Regions from separate parts of the Stenotrophomonas sp. Steno-C15 genome, predicted to be linked through region 2. Evidence: riboswitches for the same ligand, from Rfam matches in the RefSeq annotation. Region 2 holds a riboswitch; the other holds the start of a gene.
What was found. A riboswitch is a leader RNA that binds a small molecule or an ion and turns the genes downstream of it on or off. The one in region 2 is predicted to bind thiamine pyrophosphate.
Positions count from the first base shown of each region.

Region 1: another riboswitch for thiamine pyrophosphate. It lies ahead of thiC (phosphomethylpyrimidine synthase ThiC); the one in region 2 lies ahead of AC06FB_RS11500 (TonB-dependent receptor).

Region 1 is NZ_JBWJPF010000014.1:46,321-55,973, forward strand. Features, by position in the region: gene AC06FB_RS12115 (ion channel) at 134-805, opposite strand; gene thiC (phosphomethylpyrimidine synthase ThiC) at 903-2,747, opposite strand; TPP riboswitch at 2,830-2,930, opposite strand; gene AC06FB_RS12125 (BCCT family transporter) at 3,175-4,752, shown strand; gene ggt (gamma-glutamyltransferase) at 5,071-6,789, opposite strand; gene ilvC (ketol-acid reductoisomerase) at 7,486-8,460, shown strand; gene ilvG (acetolactate synthase 2 catalytic subunit) at 8,498-9,653, shown strand, end outside.
Region 2 is NZ_JBWJPF010000013.1:32,891-42,543, reverse strand. Features, by position in the region: gene arsB (ACR3 family arsenite efflux transporter) at 1-1,002, opposite strand, end outside; gene AC06FB_RS11540 (arsenate reductase ArsC) at 1,017-1,520, opposite strand; gene AC06FB_RS11535 (ArsR/SmtB family transcription factor) at 1,559-1,888, opposite strand; gene arsH (arsenical resistance protein ArsH) at 1,906-2,646, shown strand; gene AC06FB_RS11525 (DUF6622 family protein) at 2,681-3,205, opposite strand; gene AC06FB_RS11520 (OmpO family porin) at 3,527-4,102, shown strand; gene AC06FB_RS11515 (Dyp-type peroxidase) at 4,325-5,299, shown strand; partial or broken gene AC06FB_RS11510 (hypothetical protein) at 5,373-5,786, shown strand; gene pnuC (nicotinamide riboside transporter PnuC) at 5,809-6,381, opposite strand; gene AC06FB_RS11500 (TonB-dependent receptor) at 6,390-8,579, opposite strand; TPP riboswitch at 8,650-8,744, opposite strand; gene AC06FB_RS11495 (phosphotransferase enzyme family protein) at 8,788-9,653, opposite strand, start outside.

The sequences.
Region 1 (9,653 bases), on a different contig from region 2:
GAATACTAGCCTATGCCGGTTACCTCGCCTATCGCGTGGTCGACATCAGGCTCTCTCTCGCCGACGCATTCACATAACTTCGCACCATCATTCGCGCCCTTTCGGGCGCGAAATTTTTATCTGCCATTCATTTTCAGAAGCGCCGCAGCATGGTCAATCCGACCAGCCGCGAAACCACCAAAGCCACGTACATCACGCCTGAGAACTGCTCCAGCATGACCAGTGCGCGTGCCTGCGGATGCAGCGGCACGACATCGCTCAGGCCGACCCCGGACAGCAAGCTGAAGCTCAGATAAAGCAGCTCCATCCAGCTTCGCTGAGGTCCCTCGCTGCTGCCCTGGAAACTGCCCGGATACCACTGTTGGCACACCCCAAATGCGAAGGCGAATGCCCACGCCAGCAACGTGAAGGTGGCGCCGGCCGCAAACAGTTCGTCGCGGGTGACTTTGTGGTCCTGCAGCATGTAGGCGATCAGCGCGCCGGCCGTATAGAAGTAGAGCAGGCTCTCCAGCAGCTGCGCGGTGGTCACCAGCGCGGCGCGGTCCAGCAGCGCGCCGGCGATGGAGAACACCACCGCCGGAATCGCCAGCAGCAGTGCCAGCCATGTACCCAACGGGCTGCGCTGGACCACCCACAACGCCAAGCCCAGCACCGCCATTCCAAACATGCCCAATGCGGCGCGGCCGGCGGCCGTGTCGTCCAGCGCGGGATACAGCATCACCGCCAGCAGCTGCGCGCCCAGCAGCCACGCGGACGGATGGCGGCGGGCGATGGCCAGCCAGCGGGTGGTCACGGCAACAGGCATGGCGTCCCTTCCCCGGAAAGATGGGCGGAGGATAACGGGATGCGCGTGAGGCGTGCGATGCAGCGCCGCCGGGGCACGCCCGGCGACGCCAGTCCGGTCAGCCCTGCTGGTAGACCTCCGCGCCCGCAGCGCGGAACTGCTCGGACTTCTCCTTCATTCCGGCCTCGGCGTACTCCCGCACGTCCTGGGTGATCTTCATCGAGCAGAAGTGCGGCCCGCACATCGAGCAGAAGTGCGCCAGCTTGTGCGCGTCCTTGGGCAGCGTCTCGTCATGGAATTCCTTTGCCTTCTCCGGGTCCAGCCCGAGGTGGAACTGGTCTTCCCAACGGAACTCGAAGCGCGCTTTGCTCAATGCGTTGTCGCGGACCTGCGCGCCCGGATGCCCCTTGGCCAGGTCGGCCGCATGTGCGGCGATGCGATAGGCCATGATGCCGTCGCGCACATCCTGGCGGTTGGGCAGGCCAAGGTGTTCCTTCGGCGTCACGTAGCAGAGCATCGCGGTACCGAACCAACCGATCATCGCTGCGCCGATGGCACTGGTGATGTGGTCATAGCCGGGCGCGATGTCCGTGGTCAGCGGCCCCAGCGTATAGAACGGAGCCTCACCACATTCGCGCAGCTGCTTGTCCATGTTTTCCTTGATCAGCTGCATCGGCACGTGCCCGGGACCTTCGATCATCGTCTGCACGTCATGCTTCCATGCGATCTTCGTCAGCTCGCCCAGCGTTTCCAGCTCGCCGAACTGCGCCGCGTCGTTGGCGTCTGCGATGCAGCCCGGGCGCAGCCCATCGCCCAGCGAGAAGGTCACGTCGTAGGCCTTCATGATTTCGCAGATGTCTTCGAAGTGCGTGTAGAGGAAATTCTCCTTGTGATGGGCCAGGCACCACTTGGCCATGATCGAGCCGCCGCGACTGACGATGCCGGTCACCCGCTTGGCGGTCAGCGGCACGTAGCGCAGCAGCACGCCGGCATGGATGGTGAAGTAGTCCACGCCCTGTTCGGCCTGTTCGATCAACGTGTCGCGGAAGATCTCCCAGGTCAGTGCCTCGGCACGGCCATCGACCTTCTCCAGGGCCTGATAGATCGGCACCGTGCCGATCGCCACCGGCGAGTTGCGGATGATCCACTCGCGGGTCTCGTGGATGTGCTTGCCGGTGGACAGGTCCATCACCGTATCGCCCCCCCAGCGGATCGCCCACACCAGCTTCTCCACTTCCTCGGCAATGCCCGATGACACCGCGCTGTTGCCGATGTTGGCGTTGATCTTGGTCAGGAAGTTGCGGCCGATGATCATCGGCTCGCTTTCCGGGTGGTTGATGTTGTTGGGCAGCACCGCCCGGCCACGGGCGATTTCGTCGCGGACGAACTCCGGGGTGATGATCTTCTGGATGGATGCGCCGAAGGCTTCGCCCGGATGCTGCTGCAGCAGGCCTGCATCGCGGATCGCGTCCAGCCGCTGGTTCTCGCGGATGGCGACGAATTCAATCTCAGGCGTGATGATGCCGCGGCGCGCATAGTGCATCTGGGTGACATTGCCACCCGCACGGGCGCGGCGCGGCAGGCCGCGGGCCGGGAAGCGCACCGCATCGAGCTTCGGGTCGTGCTCGCGATCGCGGCCGAAGGAAGAGCTCAGGCCATCAAGCTGTTCGGTGTCACCCCGCGCTTCGACCCAGGCACGGCGCAGGGCCGGCAAGCCCGCGGACAGGTCGATGCGCACGTCAGGATCGGTGTAGGGGCCGGAGGTGTCATACACCGTGACCGGCGCGTTCTCTTCGCCGCCGAACAGGGTCGGCGTGCGGCTCAGTGCGATCTCGCGCATCGGCACGCGCAGGTCCGGGCGCGAGCCGGTGACATGGATCTTGCGCGAGCCGGGAATCGGCCGGGTCACGGATTCGGAGAGTTGCTGGGCCTGTTGCTGCAGGGCGGAGAGCTGTGCGTTCATCGGGCATCGTCCAGGAGGGTCAGGGACGAAGCGGCGGCGCACTGCCCCCGCACGCGGACGGCCCTTGGGCCGCGTCCGGGTTCGGTTGCATTGCAAAGCTTCCCTACGCCGGTATGAGCCGGATCAGGTTCCAAGGGACTGTCTCAACCGTGGCCGATGGCCGCGGTACCCCCGCTTCTTGCCGGCATTAGACCATAGAAGTCCTGCAACAGGGCGAGCCCACGGGGCGGCTGCGCGTCACGCGACATTGATGAATTAACGCAACCATGACGTCGCGTTCAGTAACGTGCACGCGCATCGTGTCGCTGCGACCGATGACGCATCGCCGCCATCGCGGCCCCTGCCCGGCTAGCGCTCGAGTGCCGCCGGCCCCTCGCTGCAAGCATTTGCTCGCTCCCTCAATCCCTTTGATCGGAGAAGCTCCTTCATGGTGTTTCGTGTTTCCATCGCACTGGTCCTGTTGCTGGTGCTGCTTGCCGGCGTAGCACCCGGTCCCTTCAACGCCGTGGTGCAGAGCATCCTCGGCGAACTCATCCGCGGCATCGGCTGGCTGTACCTGCTGGTGGTGTTCCTGGCGCTGGTGTTCCTGATGTACCTGGCGTTCGGCCGCTTCGGCAACCTGCGCATCGGTGGCGAAGACGCCGAACCCGAATTCTCGCGGGCCAGCTGGATGTCGATGCTGTTCGCCGCCGGCATGGGCATCGGCCTGGTGTTCTGGGGGGCGGCCGAGCCGATCTCCCACTTCAGCAAGCCGCCAGAAGGACTGGCACCGGAAAGCATGGACGCCGCACGTGCAGCGATGCGCTATGCGTTCTTCCACTGGGGCCTGCATCCGTGGGCGATCTACGCGCTGATCGGTCTGGCAATGGCGTGGTTCCAGTTCAACCGCAACGGCCGCGGGCTGGTCAGCGACATGCTGCAGCCGATCATCGGTCATCATCATCGGGGCTGGATCGGACGGATTGTCAACATTGCCGCGGTGGTGGCCACGGCAATCGGTGTGGCCACCACGTTGGGCTTCGGCACCATCCAGATCGCAGCCGGCATGCAGCGCGTGTTCGGCGTGCATGCCGGTGTGCCGCTGCAGCTGACCATCATCGCCGTCGCCTTCGTGTTGTACATGGCCTCCACCCTCAGCGGCGTGGAGCGCGGCGTGAAATGGCTGTCGAACTTCAACCTGGCACTGGCCGCCCTGCTGCTGGCACTGGTCCTGGTGCTCGGGCCGACCGGCGCGATCTTCAATACCTTCACCACGACGCTGGGGTCCTACCTGAACCAGCTGGTGACGATGAGCCTGCGCATGTCACCGTTCTCCTCCAGTACGTGGGTCGCCGACTGGACGATCTTCTACTGGGCCTGGTGGATTTCCTGGGCACCGTTCGTGGGTTCGTTCATCGCGCGCATCTCGCGTGGCCGCAGCGTGCGCGAGTTCGTGGTGGGCGTGGTACTGGCGCCGACGCTGCTGGGCTTCTTCTGGTTCTCGGTGTTCGGTGGCACCGCGATCTGGTCGCAGATCTTCGGCCATGCAGACCTGGTACAGGCGCTGGGCAACGGCTATGAGACCGTACTGTTCACCCTGTTCGACAGCATGCCGCTGCCATTGCTGCTGTCGTGCATCGCGCTGGTTCTGCTGATGATCTTCTTCGTGACCTCGGCTGACTCGGCGGTGCTGGTGCTGGCCAGCATGTCCACCGACGAGGCAGGCGACCCGCCCGCCAAGCGCAAGCTGGCCTGGGGTGTGGGCATCGCGCTGATCGCAGGTGCGTTGCTGCTGGCCGGCGGCCTCGACGCGCTGCAGGGCATGATCACGATCTCGGCACTGCCATTCGCGCTGCTGATGGTGCTGGTGATGGTCTCGCTGTACCGGGTACTGGACCAGGAGTACACGCGGGAGCGGCGGCAGGCACAGCGCCAGCGGCACATGATCGATGCGTGGATCGCGCGCGAAATGGCGGCACAGGAAGAAACCCAGGCCGAAGCAGCGCGCGCGCAGGATTCGGATTGAGGGTGTTCGGCAGCCTGCGCCGGAAAAACACGAAGGGGTCGGATCCGTTTCCTCTGGAAGACGGATCCGACCCCAACCCACAGCGCGCGGCTGTTGCTGTTGCTTTTGATCTTCTTCTTTCTCTTCCGTGGCTGACGCGCACGGAAATTGTCGGGGGGCGTGCGGGTGGGAAGGACGGGGGTGTCCGCGGCATGGATGCCGCGGCCAAGCCTACAAGGACGTATTCACGGCGTCCCCCGGCATTCCCATCCGCACGCCCCAATCCATGATCGGCTCTGGCGATCAGCCGCGAGGGGGCTCAGCGCGGTGGCCGGGACCTCAATACCCCGCCGCCTGCCCATCCTTCCGACTCTCCGACGCGCCGTAGTACACGCCCGTGTCCGGATCCCGCATGATCGCCTGATACCCGCCGTACGGACCGTCGGCGAACACGATGCGATGCCCCTTGCGCATCAGCGCGCGCACCGTTTCGTACGGGAAGCCCGTCTCCAGGTTCACCTCCCCCCCATCGGTCATCGCCGTGGCCTGACCGGTCGGCTCCGTGGAACCTTCATGCTGGATACGCGGCGCATCTCCGGCCTCCTGCAGGTTCATGCCGAAGTCCACCAGGTTCATCACGATCTGCGCGTGGCCCTGCGGCTGCATCGCACCGCCCATCACGCCGAAACTGGCATAGGGCTTTCCATCCTTGGTGATGAACGCCGGAATGATGGTCTGGAACGGGCGCTTGCCCGGTGCGTAGCCGTTCGGATGGTTCTTCTGCAGCACGAACATCTCGCCGCGGTCCTGCAGGATGAAGCCGAGCCCTGGTGGCGCCATGCCGCTGCCCATCCCGCGGTAGTTCGACTGGATCAGCGACACCATCATGCCGTCAGCATCGGCCACGGTCATGTAGATCGTATCGCCCTCCTCCAGCTGCTTCGGCGTGCCCGGCTGCACTTCCTTCAACGCCTTGTCCATGGAAATCAGTGCACGCCGCTGCGCGGCATACTCCTTGGAAATCAGCTTCTGGACCGGTGCGGGCTGGAAGGCCATGTCGGCGTAGAAGCGCGCACGATCGGCGAAGGCCAGCTTCTTGGCCTCCACGAACAGATGCACGTGCTCGGGCGAGCCGAATGGAATCTTCGAGAAGTCGTAGCCTTCAAGTACGTTGAGAATCTGCAGCGCGGCGATGCCCTGGCTGTTCGGCGGCAACTCCCATACGTCGTAACCGCGATAGTTGCTGCTGACCGGCTCGACCCACTCGCCGTGGTGGTCGGCCATGTCCTGGTAGCTCAGGTAGCCACCATTGGCCTTGAAGTAATCGCCGATGGTGTGGGCGATCTCGCCCTTGTAGAAGGCATCCCGGCCGCCGTCGGCCACCTTCTGCAACGTATCGGCCAGGTTCGGGTTCTTCCACATCTCGCCCTTGCGCGGGGCATGCCCGTTGACCGTGAACTGTTCCTTGAAGCCGGGATACTGCGACAGCCGTGGCACGGAACGATCCCAGTAATAGGCGATCACCTCGGCCACCGGGTGGCCTTCGCGCGCGTAGCGGATGGCGGGCGCAAGATTGTCGGCCATGGGCTTGCGGCCAAAGCGGCCATGCAGGGCGAACCAGCCATCGACGGCACCCGGCACGGAGACCGGCAACGGCCCGGTCGCCGGGATCTCCTTCAGACCGCGGCGCTGGAACTCGGCCAGGGTCAGCGACTTCGGCGAGCGGCCGGACCCGTTGTAGCCGTACAGCTTCTGTGTCTTCGGGTCCCAGACGATGGCGAACAGATCGCCACCGATGCCATTGCCGGTCGGCTCCATCAGGCCCAGCGCAGCATTGGCGGCGATGGCGGCATCGACCGCCGAGCCGCCGGATTTCATCACGTCCAGTGCGATCTGGGTGGCCAGTGGCTGCGAAGTGGCCGCCATGGCGTGAGGCGCGATGACTTCCGAGCGGGTGGCGAAGGTGTGGCCGGTGATGCGGTCGGCAGCGAGGGAAAGCGCGGGCATGGCCGCCAGGACGGCGGCAGCCAGCAGGGAACGGGCAAGGCGTCGGGACACAGTCGGGTTCCGATGGAAGGGTGGTAGCACCGATCATCGCCGCTGCGGCCTTCACGCGGTATCGGGCAGAGGTCATGGGGCGAGGCGGCCGCGGCGACCGCTGCCGGCACCGGGTCATGCCCGGCGGGCAGAACCCCCAAAATCCGCGCAAAAACCTTGGTGAAAGGAGTGAATTCGGGTTCACCGAAACACTTTCAGCGGCAACCATCCTTGCGCCACAAGCGATTCCGCTGGACGCAGCGGAAAGTGCCTGGAATCACCCCGACAAGGGTTGACATCGTCAAAACAGCTGTGTTTCTCTCGATCACATGCTGCAACACAACACACCACCGCGAACCCACATCGAAGCCGCCGACATCGGCGCCGCGTCGCTGCGTTCGATTCTTGTGCTCGTACTTATTACCCAACCAACAGGTGCGGGACGAGCCAGCGTGTAAGCAGATAGAACACACCGGAACTCGATCAAAAACCCGCACCCGCCCAGGTGCGGGTTTTTTCATTTCAAGACCTGGTTTCAGACGCAACCACCATGACCACCGCCTTCTGCAAAACCCGGACCCGCTGCACCACGATGCCTCGTGGCGGCCGTTCCTGTGCGATGCGCGGCCCCTCCTCCACCGCTTTCCCCTGACCGGCCGGTACGTCGCTTCGACGACCGGCCGTTCTTTTTTCTTCCCACCGCAAGGAACCTCCCCCATGAGCACCAACGACCTGCCCCAGACCAAGATCGCCGTCATCGGCTACGGCAGCCAGGGCCGCGCCCACGCACTGAACCTGCGCGAATCCGGCTTCGATGTGGTGGTAGGCCTGCGGCCGGGCGGCCCGACCGAAGCCAAGGCCCAGGCCGATGGCTTCACCGTCGTGGCTCCCGCCGATGCGGTGAAGGATGCCGACCTGGTCGCCGTGCTGACTCCGGACATGGTGCAGAAAAAGCTCTACAACGACGTGCTGGCGCCCAACATGAAGCAGGGCGCGTGCCTGCTGTTCGCCCACGGCCTCAATGTCCACTACGGCATGATCGAGCCGCGCGCCGACCTGGACGTGGTCCTGGTCGCACCGAAGGGCCCGGGCGCGCTGGTGCGTCGCGAGTACGAGATCGGCCGTGGCGTTCCGTGCATCTGGGCGGTCTACCAGGACACCAGCGGCCAGGCCGCGCAGCATGCGCAGGCCTATGCGACCGGTCTCGGTGGCGCCCGCGCCAATCTGATCCAGACCACCTTCAAGGAAGAAACCGAGACCGACCTGTTCGGTGAGCAGGCGGTGCTGTGCGGTGGCGCCTCCGCGCTGGTACAGGCCGGTTTCGAGACCCTGGTGGAAGCCGGCTACCAGCCCGAGATCGCCTATTACGAAGTGCTGCACGAACTGAAGCTGATCGTGGACCTGTTCTACGAAGGCGGCATCTCGCGCATGCTGGAATTCATCTCCGAAACCGCGCAGTACGGCGACTACGTCAGCGGCCCGCGGGTGATCGATGCCGGCACCAAGGAGCGCATGAAGGAAGTACTGAAGGACATCCAGGACGGCACCTTCACCAAGAACTGGGTGGCCGAGTACGAAGCGGGCCTGCCGAACTACAACCGGTTCAAGCAGGCCGACCTGGAGCATCCGATCGAGAAGGTAGGCAAGGAACTGCGCGCCAAGATGGTCTGGTTGCAAGGACAGGCCGCGTAACCACGCGGCCCTCCCCCACCCGCTTGCAAGGTCCCCCATGAACTCTTCCACACACCGCAGCGCGCCACCCAACGGGGCGCGCTGGCTGACCCAGGCACTGGAGGCCGAAGGCGTCCGCACGCTGTTCGGCTATCCCGGCGGCACCATCATGCCGTTCTACGACGCGCTGGTGGATTCGTCGTTGAAGCACATCCTGGTGCGGCACGAGCAGGGCGCGGCGCTGGCCGCCAACGGTTTCGCACGCGCCAGCGGCCAAGTGGGCGTCTGCGTGGCCACCTCCGGCCCCGGCGCATCGAACCTGGTCACCGGTATCGCCGATGCGATGCTGGACTCGGTGCCGATGGTCTGCATCACCGGCCAGGTCGGCACGCCCCTGCTGGGTACCGACGCCTTCCAGGAGCTGGATGTGTTCGGCCTGACCATGCCGATCGTCAAGCACAGCTGGCTGGTACGCAGCGTCGATGACCTGCCCCGCGTGGTCGCCGATGCCTTCCGCATTGCCCGCGAAGGACGTCCCGGCCCGGTGCTGATCGACCTGCCCAAGGACGTGCAGGTGGCCGATGCCAGTCACCTGCCGGTGCATGTGCCGAGCAGCGTCGAACCACCGCCGGCAGCCACCGACGACGCCATTGCCGCCGCCATCGCAGCGCTGGCGGCGGCGGAGAAGCCGGTGGTGTATGCCGGCGGTGGCATCGCACTGGGCGATGCAGTGCAGGACCTGCGCGATTTCGTCGAGGCCAGTGGCATTCCCACAGTGATGACCCTGCGTGGACTGGGTGCTCTGCCGGCACACCATCCGCAGTCGCTGGGCATGCTGGGCATGCACGGCACCCGCGCTGCCAACATGGCGGTGCAGGAAAGCGATCTGCTGCTGGTGCTGGGCGCACGGTTCGATGATCGCGCCACCGGCAAGCTGGCGGAGTTCGCTCCGTTCGCGCGCGTGGTCCATATCGATGCCGATGCGTACGAGATCTCCAAGCTGCGCAGCGCCGACGTCGCCGTGCCCGGCAATGTCGGCCACGCCATCCGTGCCCTGCATGCGGCCTTCCCCTCCCCCAGGGCCCATCAGGACGCATGGCGCAGCCGCTGTGCGCAGCATCGCGACCGCTTCGCCGCCCGCTACGACGCGCCAGGGCAGCACATCTACGCACCGGCGCTGCTGAAGCGCCTGAGCGAACTGGCACCCGCCGACA
Region 2 (9,653 bases):
TTCAGTACGGTTCACGATACGAACGACCGACAACATCACCGGCACCTCGATCAGCACACCGACAACGGTGGCCAGTGCGGCGCCCGAATGCACCCCGAAGAGCCCGACGGCGGTTGCGACCGCCAGCTCGAAGAAGTTGCTCGCGCCGATCAGCGCCGACGGCCCGGCCACGCAATGGGCGACGCCCAGACGACGGTTGAGCAGATAGGCCAGGCCCGAAGTGAAATAGACCTGGATCAGGATGGGCACGGCGATCAGCGCGATGACCAGCGGCTGCTCGACGATCTGCTGACCTTGAAAGCCGAACAGCAGCACCAGTGTCAGTAGAAGGGCCGACAGCGAAACCGGGCCGAGTCGGGTCAGCGCCAGCTGCAGACCGGCCTCGCCGCTGCGCGAAAGCATCCAGCGGCGCAGCAGGGTGGCAACACCGGCAGGTGCAACGATGTACAAACCCACTGACAGCAGCAGGGTGTCCCACGGAACAGTGATCGCGGACATGCCGAGCAGCAACGCGACCACCGGCGCATAGGCCACCACCATGATCGCGTCGTTCAGCGCGACCTGGCTCAACGTGAAGTTCGCATCGCCGCGGCACAGGTTGCTCCACACGAACACCATCGCGGTGCAGGGCGCGGCTGCCAGCAGGATCAGGCCGGCGATATAGCTGTCGATCTGGCCGGCTGGCAGCCATTCCGCGAAGAGGTGACGCAGGAATACCCAGCCCAGCAGTGCCATCGAAAAGGGCTTGACCGCCCAGTTGATGAACAACGTTACGCCGATGCCTTTCCAGTGCTGCTGCAACTGGCGCATTGCGCCGTAGTCGACCTTCAGCAGCATCGGGATGATCATCAGCCAGATCAGTGCCGTGACCGGCAGGTTGACCTTGGCCACTTCGGCGGACGCCAGTGCCGCAAAGGCGCCGGGCAGGAGGTGTCCCAGCAGGGTACCGGCCGCGATGCACAGCGCGACCCACAGGGTGAGGTAGCGCTCGAACAGGCGCATGCGCGCGGGCGCCGTCACGGTGTGCTGTCGGTCGGCTGCAACCGGCCGATCTGATCCAGAGCGTTCTGCATTGCCTCGCGGTCGGACCACAACGATCCGGGCAGATCGATCAACGCACGCAGCCGCGATTTCACGATGGCATGCGCGCGTGCAAACGCGGCTGCTTTCTCGGCATCGCTGCCTGCAACTGCGGCCGGATCCGGCTGGCCCCAGTGGCTGCGAATGAAGTCGCCAAACACCACCGGGCAGGCGTCTGCCGCAGCCGAATCGCACACGGTGATCACCAGGTCCATGGGCGCAGCATCCACGAACTCATCCCACGATTTGCTGCGCAGCCCATCGATGGTGATTCCTTCGGCCTGCAGCTGTGCGAGCGCGAATGGGTTGACCTGGCCGGTGGGGTGGCTGCCTGCGCTGAATGCATTGAAACGTTCAGCGCCCCAGGCTCGCAGCGTGGCCTCGGCAAGGACGCTGCGCGCGCTGTTGCCGGTACAGAGGAACAGGACGTTGCGTGTCATGGTGCAGTCGTTGTGATGGCAGGAGGTTGGATCGGGCTTCAGCACTTGCATGCGGGCGCAGTGGGCCCGCACTCCTCGCTCGGCGAACCCGCGCAGCAGTTGTGCGTGAGGTACTCGATCAAGCCGGTCATGGCGGCGAAGTTGGCGCGGTAACAGACATTGCGGCCCTGGCTCTCGTTCTCCACCAGGCCGGCCTGTACCAGCTCCTTCAGGTGGAAGCTGAGTGTGGCCGGTGGCACCTGCAGGGCCGCCGCGATGTCACCGGCCACGCGCCCCGCTGGACCGGCTTCCACCAGCAGGCGGAAGGCCGCCAGGCGGGTGGCGTGGCCCAACGCGGTGAGCGCGACGATTGCATTTGACGTTTCCATATTTCTAGAATAGTCGAATGAATAAGACGATCGCAAGTACCCAGCTGCCGAATCTGAGGGAAGCCTCGCTGCCCCAGCCCGACCCCAGCCTGCTCGCCGCGGGGAATCTGGGACCGCCCCGCATCCTGCTGCTCTACGGTTCGCTGAGGCCGCAGTCGTTCAGCCGCAAGCTGGCCCTGGAAGCCGAGCGGCTCCTGCAGCATCTGGGTTGCGAAACCCGGGTGTTCGATCCGCATGCGCTTCCGATGGTGGACAGCGTGGACAGGAGCCATCCCGCAGTGCAGCGGCTGCGCGCGTGGTCGCAGTGGTCTGAGGGGCAGGTGTGGGTCAGCCCGGAACGGCACGGTACCGTCACCGGCGTGTTCAAGAACCAGATCGACTGGTTGCCGCTGGAGGACGGCAGCGTGCGGCCCACGCAGGGCAGAACGTTGGCCGTGATGCAGGTGAGTGGCGGCTCCCAATCGTTCAACACCGTCAACACCCTGAGGGTGTTGGGGCGCTGGATGCGCATGCTGACCATCCCCAATCAGTCTTCGGTGGCCAAGGCCTGGCAGGAGTTCGATGAGGACGGACGAATGAAGCCCTCGCCATACTACGACCGGGTGGTGGATGTCATGGAGGAACTGGTGAAGTTCACCCTGTTGACGCGGGGCCGGGCGGACTACCTGGTGGATCGCTACAGCGAGCGCAAGGGTGACGCTGCAGCGGCAGCGCTGGCGCAGGCCGCAGGGGCGACGACCGCAGCCGGCACCGGGTGACGGCACTGCGCGACGCCTCCCGGGTGCACCCGCCTCAGCTGGCAGCCCCCATCCGGCTGTGCCCCTCAAGGCGTGCCGCCGACAGATACCGGCAGTAGCGGCCGATGAAGATGCCGGTGAAACCACCGGACAGCAGCAGGTAGGCAGCGCTGAAACCTGAGTTCGCGCTCAGCGCGGGCGACACTGCGAGCGCCGTTTCGAAGCCATACTTCACCAGGAACGTGATGAGCAGCAGCGGCAGCAGGCTGTAATCCGCGCTGCGCCACAGCCGTCCCGTCGCACTGTTCATGGCCACACGCGCCCGGCGCAGCAACAGCCAACCCAGGCCCGTTCCTGCGCCGACGCCGACCAGCCACTCGCCCCAGGCCGACCACGATGCGCCGTAGCGGTGGCTGATGGACCACACCCCCCATGCCGCGAACACCGCCGGCACGATCGCCAGCGTAGGCAACGAGGTTTCGCCGGGCTTCATGGCCGCGATGCCCCGGGTGATGAGAAACACCATCAGCACCCAGACCCAGATCGGAGTATGCGAAAGGAGTTGCTGGAACAGGCTCATGACAGGTCCCCTTGGGTGAGTGCCGGCGCAGTGGCGCCGGGCGGTGACGCGTACTATTCGCGCCGGAGCCTTCCCGAACCAGTGACAGGTGTCAGCCGCCTGAAGGGACATGACGGGTAGGTGACCCTGGCATGCAGCAGCATGCTGCTGTCGACCAGCCCCGGAGTTCCCTGAACAGCAACTTCATTCATGTACCGGTCAGTTCAATATTCAGGGCTGATTTCGCCAACAAACGGATAATTCACACCTGTCGACCGCCTCTCCTCTCTCCCCCTCCCGGGAGGCGGTCGACGAAACCAAAATAATTAAAGGTGTGTCCCGATGAACAAGAATTCGCTGCTTGCCCTGGGTCTGCTGGCTGCCCTGCCGTTCGCTGCATCGGCTGCCGATGGCCTGTCGTACAACTACGTTGAAGGCGGCTACGTGAACACCGATGCCAAGGGCGGCGACGCCGATGGCTGGGGCGTGAAGGGCTCGGTGGCCGTCCACCCGAACTTCCACATCTTCGGCGACTACAGCGCGCAGGAAACCGACCGCTTCAAGAATGACGTCGACCAGTGGCGCCTGGGTGTCGGCTACAACTACGGCATCGCACCGAACACCGACCTGGTGGCCCGCGTGGCCTATCAGAAGTACGACGAGAAGCGCGGCCTGGACTTCAATGGCTACTCCACTGAAGTGGGCGTGCGCACCGCGTTCAACCCGTACCTGGAAGGCTACGCGCTGGCCGGCTACGAAGATTTCAGCAAGAAGCACGGCTACAACCCGGACGGCGAGTTCTACGGCCGCGTCGGTGCCACCGCCAAGTTCAACCAGAACTGGGGCCTGAGTGGCGAAGTGAAGCTGGCCAAGGCAGGCGACCGCGAGTGGTTCGTCGGCCCGCGCTTCACCTGGTAAGAAACGCTCTGTCGTTAGTGCGTGTAACTGGCGTGTGACTCTCTCTCTCTCTCCCGCACGCCATCGAAGCCCGGCCTCGCGCCGGGCTTCACTTTTCTGCGCCCCAAGCGGCTGGCGCGCGACTGAGAACCGCTCCGTCGCAGCGGAAGCCGTTCCGCTATGATCGCCCGCACATCGCTGCACCATGCGCGATGCGCCCGCCTCAAGCCCGCAGGAACTGCCGTGAATTCCCAGCCCGCACCGATCACCGCCCTCAATCACACGCTCGACAACGAGCCGCAGCAGATCACTGCGCCGCTGACCCACTCGGCCGCCTTCCTGGTGCTGAAGGTGAAGGATGATGCGGACTCGATCGCGAAGGTACGCGACGTGCTGGCCAGCACCGATGACCTGATCAAGAACACGGCCATCCGCGAGATCGAACGGACCTTCACCTGCAATGTGGCGATCGGCCACCGTGTGTGGCAGCCGCTGGTTGGCAGCACGCCGCCGCGCGAGCTGCATCCGTTCCGCGAGATCAAGGGCGCCACCCACACCGCGGTGTCGACCCCGGGCGATCTGCTGTACCACATCCGGGCACGCACGATGGACCTGATCGTGGCGTTCGAGCGCAACCTGCTGATGGCGTTCGGCGATGCGGTGGAGACGGTCGATGAGGTGGCCGGCTTCCGCTATTTCGACGGCCGCGACCTGCTCGATTTCGTTGACGGCACGGCCAATCCGGAAGGGTTGTCGCTGCCGGACGCCACGATCGTCGGCGACGAGGATCCCGCGCATGCCGGCGGCAGCTACGTGGTGGTACAGAAGTACCTGCACAACCTCGACGCATGGCGCGCGCAGAAGACCGAGGTGCAGGAGGCGATCATCGGCCGCACCAAGCACGACAACACCGAGCTGGACGATGCACCGGCCGACGCGCAGAAGTCGCACAAGACGCTGTGCACCATCGAGGACGCCGACGGCGAGCACGACATCCTGCGCGACAACATGCCCTTCGCCAATCCGGGGCGCGGTGAGTACGGTACGTACTTCATCGGCTACACGCGCCGCCTGTGGGTGATCGAGAAGATGCTCGAGCGCATGTTCATCGGCAACCCTGCGCCGCTGCATGACCGCATCCTGGACTTCTCTACCGCGATGACCGGCGTGACCTTCTTCGCGCCTTCGCGCAAGGTGCTGGCCGACCTGGGCGGGTAATGCCTGCCCGCCATCTGCCTGTCATCCGCGCCGCCGACGATGGAGCGCTGGACGACTGCATGAGGGTGCTGCCATGGAATCCGTACTTCGCGCCGACCGCCGCCGCTGGTGGCGACCGCTGGCATCGCTGATCGGCCTTCTGGCGCTGGGCGGCGCCGGGGCCGTCTCGGCCGATGAGGCTCCACCGCACTGGATGGCCTACGCCGCCACGGCAGGCAGTGAGCTGCAGCAGCGCCTGCAGCAGGAGCAGGACCCGAAGGTGCAGCGCGTGCTGGCCTGGCTGCAGGCGCACCCACAGGTGTCCACGCCGCTGCCGGTCAGCCTCTGGATCGCAGCCGATGGCCGCATCGCGAAACTGGAATTCGACAGTCTCGGCGATGCGCAGGCGGACGCGGATCTGCGCGCGACGCTGCAGTCGGCGCCGCTGTCGTCGGCGCCACCGGGCGACATGCGCCAGCCGTTGCGGTTGGGGCTGGTGCTGCAGCCGAAGCGAGGTGTACCGCGCGGCACTACCGCGCCGGCAGCAGCTCGCGCTCCCGCGCCGCCGAACTCCAGGCGCGCAGGCCGAATACTGCCAGCCCCAGGAAGAACACATACAGCGCGGCCGTGACGTGCAGCGACTTGAACAGGTACGCGCCCACATAGACCACGTCCACCCCGATCCACACCCACCAGCACGCCACATGGCGGCGCGCCTGCCACCACTGGCCGACCAGGCTCAGGGCGGTCAGCATCGCGTCCAGCCATGGCAGCGCGGCATCGGTGAAGGTGTGCATGACCGTGCCCAGCGCCACGCCACCGCACAGGCCGATGATCAGGTCACGCAGCAGTTTCCCGCGCGCCAGGGGCACGATGCGGATGCTGCCCTCGTCGGCGGCGTGCTGGCGCCAGTTGATCCAGCCATAGACCAGGAAGCCGGCGAAGGCGACCTGCAGCAGCGTGTCGGAGTACAGCCTGGCCTCGGCGAACACCAGGCCGTACAGCGCCACCGACAGCAGGCCGACCGGCCACGCTGCCAGCCGCCGGCGCGCCATCAGCCATACGCCCAGCACGCTGCACAACGCGGCGGTCCACTCGAGCACGGCGCCGCTCACAGCGCGAACGTCACCGACAGGCGTGCCTGTCGCGGTGCGCCGGGGAACAGGTAGTAGTCACCGCCGCTGCTGCCGGTGTCGCGCCAGTAGAAGCGGTTGAACACGTTGTCCACCGACAGGTTCCAGGTCACGGCGCGCTCATGCACGCGGTGGCGGAAGCGCAGGCCGGCATCGAACACCGAATAGTCCGGCGCACGCACGCCGCCGTCGGCACGGGCCACATTGGCGGCGGCATAGCGCCAGCCACCGGTGACATCCAGGCCCTGCACGAACGGCAGTGCGTAGGCCAGATGCACACTGGCACGCACCTTCGGCACGTTCACCAGCTGATGGCCTTCCTGGCCCGGCGTGCCGGTATCGCGTGCACGCGCCTGCAGCACGCTGGCGCTGGCGACGATCTGCAGCGCATCGGTCAGCTGGCCGTTGGCGGTCAGCTCCAGGCCGGTATGGGTCTGCGTGCCGCGCTCGACGAAGGTGTAACCGGCATCGCTGTCATCCGGCATGGCGTACTGGTAGGGCTGCGAGATGCGGAACAGCGCGGCGCCCAGGGTGAGCGAGGCAGCTGGCACGTACTTGACGCCGGCTTCCAGCTGCCGTGACTGCACCGCCGGCAGGAAGGCATCGGCGTTGGAGGTCCAGAACGGTGCCTCCTGGCCCAGCGCAATGCCGCGCACATAACTGGCGTACGCATTGAGCTGGTCGGTGGCCTTCCATACCAGCGCGGTCTGCGGCAGGAAGCGCGACAGCCGGCTGTGCCGCTGCGGCGTGCCGCGCTTGTCGTACGCGCGCTCGTCCAGGCGGACGAAGCGGCCACCAGCCAGCCACTGCCAGTCATCGCCGAACTGTATGCGGTCCAGCGCGAACACGGCGGTCTGGCGGCTGTCCAGGCGCCGTGCGGACGGGCCGGGCATCAGCGGCGAGGGCTCGTACACCGGCACCTGCGTGTCGTGGATGTTGCTGCTGCCTACGTACTCGTTGACGCTCGGTCGCCTGTCCACCGTGCGGCGGAACGTGTCGGCGCCGACCGTCAGCTGGTGGCCGACGCTGCCGGTGTCGAAGCGGCCACGCAGCTCGGCGCGCGCCTGCTGGTTGCGGCGGGTATCGTCCGGACTGCGGTAGTCGTAGATGTCGTAGTCGCCGTTGGGGGCGAAGTAGTTGCCGGGCACGCTGCCATCAGCGCACGCGTCGGCGTAGTAGCAGCCATAGGCGAAGGCGACGTTGTCGTCGATCACCGAGCGGCTGTGGCCCACCGACAGCCGCGACTGCCAGCGCTCGTTGAAGTCGTAGGTGTGTACGGCGGTGATGTTGGTGCTGGCGATCTCCACCGGGCGCTGCCACGGCTGATAGCCCAGCAGGTGCTCGCGGTCGACGCCACGAGGCAGCTCCCGTGCGCCCAGCAGCTGGTAGCCGGACACCGAGCGCTGCGAACTGGTCTGGTAGTTGGCGTCCACTTCCAGCTTGCCGCGCTCGCCGATCAGCCAGTCCGCTGCAAGCGAATAGAAGTTGCGGCGGCCGTCGGCGTGCTCGACGTAGGACTCGCTGCCCTCCCAGGCGGCATTGAGGCGGATGCCGAAACGCGGCGTGATCCAGTGGCCGACATCGACGGCGGCATAGCGCGAGCCTTCCGAATCGGTGCCAAGGGTAGCCGTGCGCACTTCCGCCGGGCGCTTGCCGATGTAGTTGATGATGCCGCCGGGTGCCATCACCCCCGCGGCGAGGCCGGCTTCACCCTTCAGGATCTCCACCGCCTGCACGTTCTCCAGCGCCAGCCGCTGTTCGCCGGCGATGGCCAGGCCGTTGAAGCGGTAGCCGGTGGCGGCATCGAGCGCGAAGCCGCGGATGGCGACGTTCTGGTAGTAGCCCACCGGCGCGTAGGCATCACCGAGCGAGGCGTCATTGCTGGCCAGTTCGGACAACGAGCGCACCTGTCGACGGTCGAGGTAGTCGCGTTCGAGCACGTTCACCGAGGCCGGGGTGTCCTTCCAGGAGCCGGCGCCGAATGCACTGACCCGCGCGCTGTCGGCCGCCGGCCTGCCGGCCTGCACGCGGACCGCTGCCAGCTCGGTGGGCGAACGTTCGCCGCTGTCGGCTGTCACGTCGGGGGAGGCTCCAGCCTCGCTGGCATGCAGCGGCAGCGCGGCACAGAGGGCGAGAGCGAGCAGGGTGGGACGCAGGCAGCGGTTCATTCGATTCGTCTTCGGACAACAGGGGAGACGAAGCGACGGCGCGCAGGTGCACCGGCCCGGAACGGGGGTGTGGCTGCGGCTCAAAGCTCCCTACGCCGGTGCAAACCGGATCAGGTTCCAAGGGACTCTCTCAGCCTGCAGATCCAGGCACCCCCGCTTCAGGCCGCTATTTCACTACAGATGGCAGGGATTTGCGAGCCGATGCCCTTCAGGCGGCGGCATGCAGCGCCTGCAGCAGGGCCTGGCCGGGTGCGCTGGCGAACCACGCGGCATGGCCCAGCATGAAGGGATACCAGGCGACATCGGCGTTCGCTGTCGAGCCGGTGATGCCTTCGAAGTACTCCACTTCGGACAGTGCGAAGTCGAAGTGGACCATCGGCAGCAGGTCCGCCAGCAGGTGCAGGCGGGTGGCCGACAACGGCAGTACTTCGCGGTAGCCGTCGAGCAGCGCCAGCGCGATGTCGATGCGCACCGCCTCATGGCCCCGCTCCAGCTCCAGCCAGGCCACGGCATTGCGCTCGATCGCGGTGGCCAGGTCGAACAGCGCGCTGGTGGGTGAGGCGAGGCCGAAATCCAGCACGGTGCTGACGTCGTCGCCGCGCCACAGCAGGTTGGACACATGCCAGTCGTTGTGCGCCCACAGCGGCGGCTCGGCGGACAGGCGCTCGGCCAGGCCGGCATGCCAGGGCAGGACGTCGCGGCGCAGCTGCGCCTGCCACGGAATCCGCGCCAGGTAGCGCGCCAGTCCCGGGCGGTCGGGAAGACCCGCTTCCAGCGCGCCGATGGGGTCGGCGGCGCGGATCAGCTCGTCGCGTGCCACCAGGACATGCGTGCTGCGCTGAGGGGCGTGGTAGCTGGCGGCGGCCTGATGCAGCCGGGCCAGCATGCGTCCGGCAGAACGCGCCCGTGCGGTGTCCGTCAGCAGCGTCCAGGAGGCGGCGTCGCGGTACAGATCGTCACCCACCCCCGGCGAATGCAGTTCATAGGTCCAAGGCCCATGCTCGATGGCGCTGTCGCCTCCGGCGGTGGGCAGAACCTTCACCACCGGCACGCCGGCAGCGTCCAGATGGGCGA